DNA from 2 places in the Streptomyces sp. NPDC020742 genome. Region 2 is predicted to be linked to the other one. Evidence: riboswitches for the same ligand, from Rfam matches in the RefSeq annotation. Region 2 holds a riboswitch; the other holds the start of a gene.
What was found. Region 2 has a riboswitch for thiamine pyrophosphate ahead of AB0G84_RS23255 (thiamine ABC transporter substrate-binding protein). Riboswitches for the same ligand answer to the same signal wherever they lie in the genome.
Positions count from the first base shown of each region.

Region 1: linked by a shared signal. The riboswitch ahead of thiC (phosphomethylpyrimidine synthase ThiC) and the one ahead of AB0G84_RS23255 (thiamine ABC transporter substrate-binding protein) in region 2 are both predicted to bind thiamine pyrophosphate.

Region 1 is NZ_JBFAEA010000008.1:243,359-250,722, reverse strand. Features, by position in the region: gene AB0G84_RS17405 (hypothetical protein) at 1-332, shown strand, start outside; gene AB0G84_RS17400 (hypothetical protein) at 991-1,320, shown strand; gene thiC (phosphomethylpyrimidine synthase ThiC) at 2,087-3,880, opposite strand; TPP riboswitch at 3,875-4,031, opposite strand; gene AB0G84_RS17390 (YibE/F family protein) at 4,104-5,483, shown strand; gene AB0G84_RS17385 (SsgA family sporulation/cell division regulator) at 5,529-5,951, opposite strand; gene AB0G84_RS17380 (IclR family transcriptional regulator C-terminal domain-containing protein) at 6,055-6,825, opposite strand.
Region 2 is NZ_JBFAEA010000014.1:94,476-101,839, reverse strand. Features, by position in the region: gene AB0G84_RS23270 (hypothetical protein) at 1-358, opposite strand, end outside; gene AB0G84_RS23265 (hypothetical protein) at 502-723, opposite strand; gene rlmN (23S rRNA (adenine(2503)-C(2))-methyltransferase RlmN) at 1,020-2,126, shown strand; TPP riboswitch at 2,160-2,303, shown strand; gene AB0G84_RS23255 (thiamine ABC transporter substrate-binding protein) at 2,412-3,515, shown strand; gene AB0G84_RS23250 (iron ABC transporter permease) at 3,584-5,233, shown strand; gene AB0G84_RS23245 (ABC transporter ATP-binding protein) at 5,234-6,361, shown strand; gene AB0G84_RS23240 (hypothetical protein) at 6,518-7,364, opposite strand, start outside.

The sequences.
Region 1 (7,364 bases), on a different contig from region 2:
GCAACAACGCCTCCGCCGACTCCGCGAGATCCGGGGAGCCGGGCGGGGTGCTGGACGACGCCCATGAGGCCTGGCGCCGCGCCCTCCTGGAGCGCGGTCTGCTGCCGTTCCTGCGCGAGGCGCTGGCCGGCTCGCCGGTGCCGGCGGACGAGGAGCCGGTGCGCGCCGCACCGGGCCGCAGCACGGCCCCCGAGAGCCGTATCCCCACCCTCGGCTACACCCGTCCCGAGTTCAGCAGCCCGGAGAGCGGCTCCCCGGGCTCCCGTCCGCGCTACTCCAGCCCGGACTACACCAGCCCGGAGTACGGCGGGCCGGGGCGCTCCCAGGAGTAAGCAGCAGTAAGGGAGTTGGGACCGGCCCACCGGCCGTACGGGACGAGGCCCCCGCCTTGGGGCAGGGGCCTCGTCCCGTACGGCAGGATCGCCGGACTAGTCGGCGATCGGGAGGTAGACGCGATTGCCCGCCGCGGCGAACTCCCGGTACTTCTCCGCCATTCCGGCCTCGGCCTCGACCGCCAGGTCGCCATAGGGTCACGGACTGGAGAGACAGACAACGCCCCCGGTCGAGGGCTGGCGATCACCGCGTGTGCTCGCCGGGGCATATCGACTCCAGGTCCCCCAGCTTCGGTGGCCAGCCGGGTGGCCGTCTTGTCGTGGGTGCCGTGCGCCTTTCGGTGTTGATCTGCTTGCCGTGATTCTCCACGAGAGTGCGAACCACGGCGTCCGCAGAGGGGGGCTCCTTACGCGAAGGCGGGTCACTTCGCGGGATCTTGCTGCGTACCCAGTACTGCCCGAGTGTGGTGGTGAATCGGCCTTGTTGCCTGGGATGGCTTACTGGCCGAGCGTGAGACGGGCTGTCTTCGCCGTGTCGGCCTTGCCGCCACTCCAGTGGCAGCAGCAGTCAAATGGGCTAATCATGGTCGTGTAACTGCCCATCCGGCGCTCTGCGACTCGTGCGGGATCAGGCAACCACCCACTTCCTGGAGCATCCATGAAGACGAAGTCCAAGATCGGGCCAACTCACGACACCGCCTTTTTCGATGCCATTCAGGCAGCATTCGACAAGTACCCGGATGTCGCGAAGGACTACTCCATCCGGCATATCGGTGGGGTAGTTGACGCCATGAGAGTCGACCTCGATCGCCAGGTTGCGGTGTCGAACGTTCAGGACGGTGAGATCGTCACCAAGTTCGTTGACCGGTCGCCCGATCCCGTCGATCCTCCTCCCGATCCGACCACAGACCCGGGGTGCTGCGAGTGGCGGTTGAGGCACCATGAATGGGTATGCGTTGAGGTCTGCATGGTGCCACCCCCAACCTAGCGATTACCGGATCTGACATGGCCAATCCCCAGGCCGGCCCGGTCGCCTCGCGCGCAACGGCGCGCTTCTCACCCCATCGGTCGGATGCGCGGCAGCACCGCCGCTGTCCATGAGCAAGGTCGGGCCCACCTTCGCCTTCCTTGCAGGGAGCAGCACTACTGCATGACCAGGCTGAAGTCCCCCTTATTACCCGCTACGTCGTACCAATTCCCGGTGTAGCGATCCCCATTCGACGCCTCTCGCAGTCCGCTATGAAAGGCGACATACTTTGGCCCGACATTGTGCTGCTTGATGCTGATGACCTCATGTTGCCGAACACACACTTCCCCAGAGAACTCGCTTGGGTCTGCGGTGCTGACGTATTTCGCGGTGAAGCTCTCACCTTGACTATCGACAACCTCGATTGTTTCGGTCCCTACGGACCCTCGTTCGATGATCCAACGACTACCCACTGGAAGAGACATATCGACCTCCTTTACGTTTACACACCACACCTCGGCGTGTATTGCATTCGGCGATCACGGCCTCGCCCGCGCCGGGCGACCCATTGCGTTCATGCTGTACCAAAGGAGGAGCCGAGGCGAGTCCAATGCATCCATACGTGCACAGGGAAGTCGTTTACCCCGCCCCCAACCTGGCGAATCAAAACCAGCGGATCGCCGAAACGCCCTGAAAGCCGATCAGATGCCCTCTTGGGATGATGGTGGGTATCAGGCCGTGTGGTGGAGGCATCGTCAACTCCCCCACCACACACGGCCCCAGCCGGTCAGTCCGCCAACGGCAGGTACATCCGGTTCCCCGCCGCCGCGAACTCCTTCGACTTCTCCAGCATCCCTGCTTCAATCTCCTCAGGAGTCGAGTCCGCGTCACCACCGAACTGCTCTGTGATGCTTCTACTAATCTTCATCGAGCAGAACTTCGGGCCGCACATCGAGCAGAAGTGGGCGGTCTTCGCCGGCTCCGCGGGCAGCGTCTCGTCGTGGAAGGCACGCGCCGTGTCCGGGTCGAGGGCCAGGTTGAACTGGTCCTCCCAGCGGAACTCGAAGCGGGCGTCGGAGAGCGCGTCGTCCCATTCCTGGGCGCCCGGGTGGCCCTTGGCGAGGTCCGCCGCATGGGCCGCGATCTTGTACGTGATGACGCCGGTCTTGACGTCGTCGCGGTCCGGGAGGCCCAGGTGCTCCTTGGGGGTGACGTAGCAGAGCATCGCGGTACCCCACCAGGCGATCATCGCTGCGCCGATGCCCGAGGTGATGTGGTCGTAGGCGGGCGCGATGTCCGTGGTCAGCGGGCCGAGCGTGTAGAACGGGGCCTCTTCGCAGATCTCCTGCTGGAGGTCGATGTTCTCCTTGATCTTGTGCATCGGGACATGGCCCGGGCCCTCGATCATGGTCTGGACGCCATGCCGCTTGGCGATGGAGTTCAGCTCGCCCAGCGTCTTCAGCTCCGCGAACTGCGCCTCGTCGTTGGCGTCCGCGATGGAGCCGGGGCGGAGGCCGTCACCGAGCGAGTAGGTGACGTCGTACGAGGCGAGGATCTCGCAGAGCTCCTCGAAGTGCGTGTAGAGGAATGACTCCTGGTGGTGCGCCAGGCACCAGGCCGCCATGATCGAGCCGCCGCGGGAGACGATGCCGGTCTTGCGGCGGGCGGTCAGCGGGACGTACCGCAGGAGCACTCCGGCGTGCACCGTCATGTAGTCGACGCCCTGCTCGGCCTGCTCGATGACGGTGTCCTTGTAGACCTCCCAGGTCAGCTCCTCGGCCTTGCCGTCGACCTTCTCCAGCGCCTGGTAGAGGGGGACGGTGCCGATCGGGACGGGGGAGTTGCGCAGCACCCACTCGCGGGTGGTGTGGATGTTGCGGCCGGTGGAAAGGTCCATGACCGTGTCGGCGCCCCAACGGGTCGCCCAGGTCATCTTCTCCACCTCCTCCTCGATGGAGGAGGTGACCGCCGAATTGCCGATGTTGGCGTTCACCTTCACCAGGAAGTTCTTGCCGATGATCATCGGCTCGATCTCCGGGTGGTTGACGTTGGCCGGCAGCACCGCGCGGCCGGCCGCGATCTCGTCGCGGACGAACTCGGGCGTGACGTTCTCGCGGAGCGCGACGTACTCCATCTCCGCGGTGACCTCGCCGCGCCGGGCGTAGGCGAGCTGGGTGACCGGGGCGCCGCTACGGCCGCGGCGCGGCTGGCGCGGGCGGCCGGGGAAGACCGCATCGAGGTTCTTCAGGCCACCGCGCGGCGAGGTGTGCTTGAGGCCGTCGTCCTCCGGACGCATGGGGCGGCCGGCGTACTCCTCGGTGTCACCGCGGGCGATGATCCAGTTCTCGCGCAGCGGCGCCAGGCCACGGCGGACATCGGTTTCGATATTGGGGTCGGTGTACGGCCCTGACGTGTCGTAGAGCGTCACGTCCTTGCCGTTGGTGAGGTGCACCCGCCGGACCGGGACCCGCAGGTCGGGGCGCGATCCGGAGACATAGCCCTTGTGCCAGCCGATCTTCGGCTCACCGCTCGCGCTGGCACCGTTCTCGTTTTCGGGCGTGCGTGCATCCTGCAGAGTCATGGAGACCCAACTCCCTACGCCGGCATTACCCGGTAACAGGTTCGGCGGTCGACGCAGCGGCTTCCGTCGTCCGGTGTTTCACGTGAAACACCGCTGGGACGGAGGTCAGCGCCCTCTCAGCCCGGTGCTCCGAGCTCCCGCGATTGCAAAGGTGGCACCAACGGTAGCCGCCGACGCGGTGGGGTGAACAGGGGGCCCCTGGAGTTCTTGCGATGATCTGGAGGTGACCCTTCACGAGTCTCACCACCACGCCGCCCCGCACGCCCACACGCACGGCCACGGTCCCGCGGCGCCCGTCTCCCGGCATCTCCGCAAAGTCATTGCGGCGGTACTGATCCCCTTCGCGACCGCGGTGGCGGTCGGACTGATCGTGCTCTGGCCGGGCGGCGCACCGCCGCACAAGCCGTCCGGAGTCGGCTTCGACCAGCCCACGGAGAAGGCCAGAGTGACCAAGGTGGTGCAGGTGAACTGTGCCGATGTCCATGCCGAGCAGCAGCAGCCGCCCTCGCCAACGGGTCAGCAGCCGACCGGGGGAGCGGCCCGGGGCAAGGCTTGCCAGCAGGCGACGATAGAGGTCACCACGGGCGAGAACGCCGGACGCACCTTCCGGACGGTGGTGACACCGGACGCACTGCGGCGCTACACGGCCGGGCAGGACGTGGTGGTGGCGTACTCACCGAAGGCGCCGAAGGATCTCCAGTACTCGGTCAGCGATGTCGACCGGTCCCTCCCGATGGGCGTACTGGCCGCGATCTTTGCCGTCGCGGTCGTGATTGTCGGGCGGCTGCGCGGGGTGCTCGCGCTGGTCGCGCTGGCGGCCAGCTTCGTGGTGCTGACGCTGTTCATCCTCCCGGCGATCCTGCAGGGGTCGAATCCGCTGGTGGTGGCGGTGGTCGGGGGCAGCGCGATCATGCTGATCGCGCTCTATCTGTGCCATGGGCTGACCGCCCGTACCTCCGTCGCGGTCCTCGGCACCCTGGCGTCACTCCTGCTGATCGGGCTGCTCGGATCGGTGTTCATCAACTGGGCGCTGCTGACCGGCAATACGGACGACACCACCGGCCTGGTGCACGGGCTCTTCCCGGACATCGAGATCCGCGGGCTGCTGCTGGCGGGGATCATCATCGGGTCGCTGGGGGTGCTCGACGATGTGACGGTGACCCAGACCGCCGCGGTCTGGGAGCTGAAGGAGGCCGACCCCGCCGCGGGCTGGCGGAAGCTGTACGGCGCGGCGATGCGGATCGGCCGGGACCACATCGCCTCCGTCGTCAACACCCTCGTACTGGCCTACGCGGGCGCCGCACTACCTCTGTTGTTGCTGTTCACGATCGCACAGAGCGGGGTCGGTACGGTCGCCACCAGCGAGGTGGTCGCCGAGGAGATCGTCCGCACGCTGATCGGCAGCATCGGGCTGGTCGCCTCGGTACCGCTGACGACGCTGCTCGCGGCCCTGGTCGTCTCGGCGGACCGCACGGGCGAGGGGATCCCGCACGCACGGGGCGCGTCGGGTGCATCGGACGCGTCGGGCGCGACAGGCACGGTGGACACGACCGTCGGCCGGAGCGGACGGCGCGGCGGGCACGGCAGGCGGCGCAAGCGCTGAGGAGCGGGGCGAGGGCGGCGCCGAAACGGTACGTCCGGGCCGGCCTCAGCCGGCCGGCGCCTCGGTGAGGATCCGGTCCAGTACGGCCTCCAGCGTGTCGCAGACCTCTTCCTTGCCCAGCGGCACGACCCGGTCCGTACGGTCCAGGAAGGCGACCAGCGGTGCGGCGCTCACCCGGAACAGGGCGCGCTCCGGGCCCACTTGGAGGCTGATGAAGACATCGCTGAGGTGCTCGGGGGAGGCTGGCTGGATCCGTACGTCCCCCTCACCGGACGGCCCGCTCAGGCCGTCCAGCAGCAGCTCGCGACCGAATGCCCAGGTGACCGGCGCATCGCCGGGCAGATCGAAGGTGAAGCGGACGGCGTACGGATCGGCGCGGTCGAAGTCCAGCTCCACCGGAATCCGGAACGCGAGCTCCTCCGAGACGACGAAGCTCATGATCACTTCTGCCTGAACTGTGTCGGTCATCAACCACTGCCCCGCACTTGATTCGCAGATGGCCGGGAACACCCCCAAAGCCCTGTGAACGCCATCGTCGGCCACAGGCAGACAGATCACAAGGAGTGAGTTTTCAGATACTGATAGAGAAGGCGAGTGTCGTTAGTGCCGCCTCCGCCTTTATGCGTAGTCGATCCGTGACGGACCGCAATCGGTGCAGTTCGCTGACGGGAAGGGACACCGCGAGCGTGGCGGCTGCCGCACCGACCTGGACGGGGATGGCCGAGCACACCGTGCCCAAGGCATATTCCTGGCGCTCATAGGCCACCTGGCAGCGACGCACCGTATCCAGTCGGTACAACAGTTCTCCCTCGGACCGCACGGAGAAGGGCGTCGTCGACTGCACCGGGTACCGCGACAGGTGCTCCCTCCGCGCCGCCTCGTCAAGCTGCGCGAGCAGACATTGCCCGATCGCGTGAGCGTGCGCGGTGCTCCGGAAGTCGACCCACTCCTCCACCGACGGCCGGCCCGGGTCGTCGCTCACCGCCACCACCTCCACCTCGCCCTCGCGGTAGACGGCGAAGTAGACGGCGGCGCCCAGCTCCCGGCCCGCCACGGCCAGCGCCTGCGAGATCTGCACCCGCTGCCGGCGTAGGCCCCCGGCCCGGCCGATCGCCTCGGCCGCGGCGCCGACGACGAAGAGGCCGTTCTCGCGCTGCAGATAGCCCTCGTGGGCCAGCGTCCGCAGCAGGTGGTAGGTCGTCGCAAGGGGCAGCCCGGCCTCCCTGGCGAGCTGTTTGGCCGGCGCCCCGTCGGCGTGCGCCCCCACCGCCTCCAGCAGTCTCAGCGCCCGCCGCACCGACCCGATCAAGGTGGGAGGTGAGCCGGATTCACCGTTCGCCATTGCCAACGCCGACCCCCAGGTCCGTTCGCCATGGGGCACGGGAGCCCCGGTCGCGGGACCCGCTCCCGCCACCGCGCGCGTCTACCGGGCCCCGTGATGACGGCCGGTCGGCCTCGCCGCACTCGGCATGTGCCGGAACCTCACCGTCCGGAAGACGCCTGCGCTCGCACTGTAGCCGCGGGGGTCGAGGCGTCAGGGGGAAAGCCGGGGGAGTTAACCCCCTTGGTGCACCAGTCGGACGTCAGTGGCCAAGGCCGACCCCGTGGACGGTGGACGGCGTGGCCTGCCATCGGACGGCGGGGACCGGCGAGGTCCGGCAGTGGAGGGCGGGGTCCGGCAGTGGAGGGCGGGGTCCGGCGGTGGAGGGCGGGGTCCAGCGGGATCCATGAACGGACGCCTGATCCGGTGAGGTCCGTCCGCGGAAGGGCGGGGCCCACCCGGGCCCCGTCGCCCGGACGCCGCCGCCGGGGCGTCGGTCGTCCGGACGCGGCGTCGGTCGCCCGGGCGGGGCGTCGGTCGCCCGGGCGGGGCGTCGGTCG
Region 2 (7,364 bases):
GCGGGCCGATGTTGCTGCGTGCCTCCAGCAGGCGTTCCGTCCGTGCTCTGTTCAGTTCGCGCAGGGACGCGAGTGAGCCGGTGAGGAAGGCGCGTTGGCTGTCGTTGCGGGGTGTGATGCGCGCGTGGGTGGTGTGCAGGCGGTTCCGTGCGTGCTCGGCCGCGGGGGCGGTGCGACCGGCCGCGGCGCCGGGCCACTTGGCCGCTGCCGCACGGCCGTACGCCAGCAGGCTCTGCCGGATCCGTGGGCGGCGTCCGTGCGGCAGTCGCGGGGCACGAGGGGTGGGGCAGGGCCGGGCCGTCCCCCGGGGGGAGAGAAGCTGGTCAGGAGGGGCGGGGCGCCGGACCGCTGCCGTCACGGATGCAGCAGGGTGAGCGGACCGGACGCTCCGGAGAGGGGCAGCGGCTGCTGCCGCTATGCGGCTTTGTGCGGCGTGGGTGCTCCGTTAGGCACCCCGCCATCGTGGCTGAGCATGCGGCTGCCCCGAACGTCGCGGGGTTCTCAGAGCTTGACCAATTTGCCGTACGGACTCATGATCCGTGCTTGTAGCGAACCGAAGTCGACAAGTACCGCGATCTCGCCCTCGATACCGGTAACCCGGCCGAGACCGTGCTCGTCGTGTGTGACCCGGTCGCCTAGCGCGAACTGCTTGGGAGGGCGCGTGGCCGGGGGCTTGAAGGGACTGGACGGCAGATGGCGCCGGGCTGCGGCAGGCTTTGTCATTACGAGCAGTATGCGCCTGGTGAGCGAGCCAGCCCCGCACGCGCCGGCTAACGCAACCAAGCCGAGATCTCCGGGGGCGACGACTGCACACCCAGTTTCCCCTTCACCGGCCCCGCGAAGCCGCGGATGCACCACCGGCTCGGCGGGCTTGGGTCGGTTCACCCGCCGCCCCGGGGCCGTGTCTGGGCCCTGTGAGGTGGACCGCCGATGACACAAGACCGCAGTCGGTGAACGCCCCTCACCGCTCACGGCTCCGGCCCGGGCCCCCGTAAACGATCTGCCACACTGGACGCACCATGCCTGCACCTGGAGAACTCACGTTCGTCGCGCCCCGTGGCGCCAAGAAGCCCCCTCGGCACCTTGCCGATCTCAGCCCCACCGAGCGCCGCGAGGCGGTTGCCGCGATCGGTGAGAAGCCGTTCCGCGCCAAGCAGCTGTCGCAGCACTACTTCGCCCGTTATGCGCATGACCCGGCGCAGTGGACCGACATCCCGGCGGCGGCGCGCGAGAAGCTGGCGGGCGAGCTGCTGCCGGACCTGATGAACGTCGTACGGCACATCTCGTGCGACAACGACACCACCCGCAAGACGCTGTGGAAGCTGCACGACGGCACGCTCGTCGAGTCCGTGCTGATGCGCTACCCGGACCGGGTCACGATGTGCATCTCCTCGCAGGCCGGATGCGGGATGAACTGCCCGTTCTGCGCTACGGGGCAGGCCGGTCTGGACCGTAACCTCTCCACCGCCGAGATCGTGCACCAGATCGTCGACGGGATGCGGGCGCTGCGTGACGGCGAGGTGCCCGGTGGGCCGGCGCGGCTGTCGAACATCGTCTTCATGGGGATGGGCGAGCCGCTGGCCAACTACAAGAGGGTGGTCGGCGCCATCCGGCGGCTGACCGACCCGGAGCCGGACGGGCTGGGGCTCTCCCAGCGGGGCATCACCGTCTCCACCGTCGGCCTGGTGCCGGCGATGCTGCGGTTCGCCGACGAGGGCTTCAAGTGCCGGCTGGCGGTCTCGCTGCACGCCCCGGACGACGAGCTGCGCGACACCCTGGTGCCCGTCAACACGCGCTGGAAGGTGCGCGAGGTCCTGGACGCGGCCTGGGAGTACGCGGAGAAGTCCGGGCGGCGGATCTCGATCGAGTACGCGCTCATCCGGGACATCAACGACCAGGCGTGGCGCGGTGACCTCCTGGGGCGGCTGCTGAAGGGCAAGCGGGTCCATGTGAACCTCATTCCGCTGAACCCGACACCGGGGTCGAAGTGGACCGCCTCCCGCCCCGAGGACGAGCGGGCGTTCGTCCAGGCCATCGAGGCGCACGGGGTGCCGGTGACCGTCCGGGACACCCGCGGGCAGGAGATCGACGGCGCCTGCGGCCAGCTCGCGGCCTCGGAACGCTGACCGCCCGCTGGTACGGTGAGGTCGAACAAATGCACATTCCGACAGGGGAGCGCCACAGCGCTGAGAGTGCGGAAGCGTCGTAGTCCTGGTCCACTTCCTGGTCCCGGTCCTCGGTGCCCGCAGACCCTTGAACCTCGCCCGGGTCATTCCGGGTAGGAAGTTCGGTCGTCACTCATGCTGTTGCGCCCTGCCCCGGGTCCCCCCCCGTCCGGTACGTCCTCGTACGACGGAGCCGCGGACCCGGGGCAGGGCCGCGTCTCTTCCTGGCCAGCCAGGAGGAAATCAGTGAGCACCACCAGCAGGATCGCCGCGAGCGCGGTTGCCGCCGCGGTCGGCATGACCGCACTCACCGCGTGCGGCGGCCAGGGCGGGGGGAGCGCGGACGCCAAGACCGTCACGCTCGTCAGCCATGACTCGTTCAACGTGTCCAAGTCCGTCCTCGCCGCCTTCGAGAAGGAGAGCGGCTACAAGGTGAACATCCTCCGGGGCGGGGACGCCGGGAAGGCCGTCAACCAGGCGATCCTGTCGAAGGACAACCCCCAGGGCGATGTGCTCTTCGGCATCGACAACACCCTGCTCTCGCGCGGACTGAACGAGGGTCTGTTCACTCCGTACCGGGCCAAGGGGCTGGACAGCGTCCCGGCCGCGCTACAGCTCGACAAGGGGCAGCACCGCGTCACCCCGCTCGACTACGGCGATATCTGCGTCAACTACGACCGCGGCTACTTCGCCCGGCACAAGATGGCGCCGCCGAAGACCTTCGACGATCTGATCAAGCCCCGCTACAAGGGACTGCTGGTCACCGAGAACTCCGCGACGTCCTCGCCGGGGCTCGCCTTCCAGCTCGCGACCATCGCCGCCTACGGCGATGGGGGCGCCTCCCGGACGAAGTCTGAGGGAGGCTGGCAGGGGTACTGGAAGAAGCTCAAGGCCAACGACGTCGAGGTCGTCGACGGCTGGGAGCAGGCCTACAACGACCGGTTCTCCGGCTCCGCCGCCGGCAAGCACAAGGGCGACAAGCCGCTGGTGGTGTCGTACGCGTCCAGCCCGCCCGCCGAGGTCCTCGGCAAGAAGCCCGCGCCGGCGCAGGCACCGACCGGCGTCGCGACCGGCACCTGCTTCCGGCAGATCGAGTTCGGTGGCCTCCTGAAGGGTGCGAAGAACGAGAAGGGCGGCAAGGCGCTGCTGGACTTCCTGCTGAGTCGGCAGTTCCAGGAGGACGAGCCGCTGCAGATGTTCGTCAACCCGGCACGCAAGGACGCCAAGGTGCCGGCGGTGTTCACCAAGTACGGCACGACGATCGACAAGCCGCAGACGCTGGCCCCGGAGGCCATCGCCAAGAACCGCGACCAGTGGATCAAGCAGTGGTCCTCGCTCGTCCTGAAGTAGCGCCTGCGGAGGGCACGGGCGCCCGGCGCGGGCGCCCCGCACGGGGAACGGCGGTGCGGCTCGGCCTGATGGCAGTGCCGCTCGCCTTCTTCGCGCTGTTCTTCGCCTACCCGGTGGTGGCGATCGTCGGACGCGGGCTCAAGGACGGCGGACAGTGGCAGCTCGGGCGGATCGGCACGGTGCTGACCGACCCGGACGTGGCGCACGTGCTGTGGTTCACCGTCTGGCAGGCCGCCGCCTCCACGGGGCTGACCCTGCTGGTCGCGCTACCGGGTGCCTATGTCTTCGCGCGCTTCGACTTCCCCGGCAAGCAGTTGCTGCGGGCCGTGGTGGCGGTGCCGTTCGTGCTGCCGACCGTCGTCGTCGGCTCGGCCTTCCTCGCCCTCCTCGGGCGCGGCGGGCTGCTGGACGACCTGTGGGGGGTGCGCCTGGACACCTCGGTGTGGGCGATCCTGCTGGCGCACGTCTTCTTCAACTACGCGGTGGTGGTACGGACCGTCGGCGGACTGTGGGGACAGCTCGACCCGCGGCAGGAAGAGGCCGCGCGGGTACTGGGCGCCGGCCGGTTCGCGGCCTGGCGGCGGGTGACGCTGCCCGCCCTGGGGCCGGCCGTCGCGGCCGCCGCCCTGATGGTCTTTCTGTTCACCTTCACCTCCTTCGGGGTGGTGCAGATCCTGGGCGGGCCCACCTTCTCGACGCTGGAGGTGGAGATCTACCGGCAGACCGCGGACTTCCTGGACCTGTCCACGGCCGCGGTGCTCACCCTCGTCCAGTTCGCCGCGGTGCTGGGCGTCCTGGCCCTGCACGCCTGGACCGTCCGACGCAGGGAGTCCACGCTGCGGCTGGTGGACGCCGCGCGGACCGCCCGCCGGCCGCGCGGCCCGGGCCAGTGGGCGCTGCTGTGGGGCACGCTGCTGGTCATCGTCATCCTGCTGCTCACACCGCTGGCCGTACTGGTGGAGCGGTCGTTCGCCGGACCGGACGGCTACGGAACGACGTTCTACGCCTCGCTGGGCTCCGCCGCGACCGCCGACAGCACCTTCACCGTGCCACCCCTGGAAGCGCTGTGGAACTCCCTCGCCTACGGGGCGGCGGCCACCGCGATCGCCCTGGTGGTGGGCGGGTTGGCGGCCGCGGTCCTGACCCTGCCGCGGCTGCGGCCCGGCCGGTCCGGGCGGACTCCCGTGATCAGCCGGTGCGTCCGCGGCTTCGACGCCCTGCTGATGCTGCCGCTCGGAGTCTCCGCGGTCACCGTCGGCTTCGGCTTCCTGATCACCCTCGACCGGCCCCCGCTGGACCTGCGTGCCTCCTGGTGGCTGGTCCCGCTCGCCCAGGCGCTGGTGGGCGTGCCCTTCGTGGTCCGCACCATGCTGCCCGTGCTGCGGGCCGTCGACTCGCGGCTGCGCGAGGCCGCCGCGGTGCTCGGCGCCTCGCCGTGGCGGGTGTGGCGGGAGGTCGACCTGCCGATCGTGCGCCGGGCGCTGCTGATCGCCGCGGGCTTCGCCTTCGCCGTCTCGCTCGGCGAGTTCGGCGCGACGGTCTTCATCGCACGGCCGGACCGACCGACGCTCCCGGTCGCCGTGGCGCGGCTGCTGGGGCGCGCCGGCGAGCTCAACTACGGGCAGGCGATGGCCCTGTCGACCATCTTGATGCTGGTGTGCGCCGGTGCCCTGCTGGCCCTGGAGCGCGCCCGAACCGACCACTCCGGGGAGTTCTAGATGACGGCACCGGCGAACAGCGCGGCGCAGAGCCCGGCGCATCGGCTCCTGCGGCTGGACGGGGTGACCGTCCGCTTCGGCACCTCGGCACGGCCCGCGCTCGACGCGGTGGAGCTGGACGTCGCCGCGCACGAGATCGTCTGCGTCCTGGGGCCGAGCGGGAGCGGTAAGTCCACCCTGCTGCGGGTGGTCGCCGGCCTCCAACAGGCCGACGCGGGAGCGGTGTTGCTGGAGGGGCGGGAGCAGTCGGGAGTGCCCCCGCACCGGCGCGGGGTCGGCCTGATGTTCCAGGACCACCAGCTGTTCCCACAGCGCGATGTCGCGGGCAACGTCGCCTTCGGGCTGCGGATGCGCGGCTCCTCACGTGCCGAGCGGGAGCGCACCGTGGCCGGCCTGCTGGACCTCGTCGGGCTGCCGGGCGCCCAGCGGCGCGCCGTGGCCTCCCTCTCCGGAGGCGAACAACAGCGGGTCGCTCTGGCCCGCGCCCTGGCGCCGCGCCCCCGCCTGTTGATGCTGGACGAGCCGCTCGGCCAGCTCGACCGCGGACTGCGCGAGCGACTGGTCGTCGAACTCCGCTCCCTCTTCGGCGAGTTGGGTACGACCGTGCTCGCCGTCACGCACGACCAGGGTGAGGCCTTCGCGCTCGCCGACCGGGTCGTGGTGATGCAGGACGGCCGGATCGCGCAGACCGGCACCCCGCTGGAGGTCTGGCAGCGACCGGCCACCGAATTCGTCGCCCGCTTCCTCGGTTTCGACAACGTCGTCGAGGCGACCGTGCAGGGCGAGGCCGCCGCCACCCCCTGGGGCAAGGTGCCGGTCCCCGAGAACACCGCGAACGGCCACTGCCGCCTGCTGGTACGCCCGGCAGGGGTACGGCTGACCCCCGCCGCGGACGGCCTGCCCGCCACCGTCGCCGCCCGTACGTTCCGCGGCACCCATGTCACCCTGCTCCTGCAGCCGGCCTGCGGTCCCCAGTTGGAGGCGGCCTGCGCCCTGAGCGACGCTCCGGAGGTGGGGGAGCGGGTCGGGATCGCCTTTGCGGCGCCGGATGTGGTGGTGCTGGATGCTGCTTCGGGGGCTTCGGGGGCTTCCGGGGCTTCGGGGGCCGTGGAGGCGGCGGAGGGGTAGGGGGAGCCGGGCGGGCGGTCGGTCGCCGGTGAGGCGTGGTTGGCCGTGGGCGGCAGCCGGCCTTCGGGGAAGGTCAGCCTTCCGCAAGCCAGCGCTCGGGGAAGGCCAGCCCTCGGGGAAGGCCAGCCCTCAGGGAAGGCCAGCCCTCGGGGAGGGTCAGCGTTCGGGAGTGGCCGCCAGGGAGGCCTCCGGGCGGGCGTCCCCCACGGCCGGGCGAGCGCCGCCGGCCTCCGCCGTGGCACCGGACGGGGCCTTCGCCCGTCCCCGATTCCCGCTCTCGTCCTGATTCTCGTCGTGGCTCTGGACGTGATTCTGGTTGTGGTTCTGGCTACGGTTCTGCTGCTGGTGAGGTGCCTCCGGCGTGGGCTCCGGCTCGCCGAACCAGGCGACCCCGACCGCCCCGGCCACCGCCACCACGAAGCCGAGGACCGCGACCCAGGCGAACCCCGGCCGGGAGGCGTCACCGAGCCACACCACCCCGAGGATGCCCGGGACCACCGTCTCGCCCACCACCAGCGCCGCCGTGGCGCCGTTCACCGAGCCGATCTGCAGGGCCACGGTGTGCAGATACATACCGCCGATGCCCGCGACGAGGATGGCGTACAGCGCGGGGTCCGTCAGCAGGGACGGCAGATGGAACGGTGCCGCGCCGTTCAGCACCCGCACGCCGACACCGAGCGCGCCGAAGCCGAGCCCCGAGAGCAGACCGGCGAGGATCGCGGCCCGGCTGCCCAGCAGGCGCACCACCAGCGTGCCCCCGCCGATGAGGACGAGCGAGGCGACCAGCAGCCACCAGTGGGCGGCGATCGGCGTATGCCCGCTGCCCTCCGGCCCTGCGGCCGTGGCCAGCAGCACCAGCGCCGAACAGACCACGGCGATGGAGCCCCACTCGGCCCGGCCGAGCCGGATGCCGAGGAGCTTGATGCTCAGGACGGCGGTGATCACGAGGTTGGCGCTGATCACCGTCTGGGAGAGGAACAGCGGCAGCAGCCGTGCCGCCAGT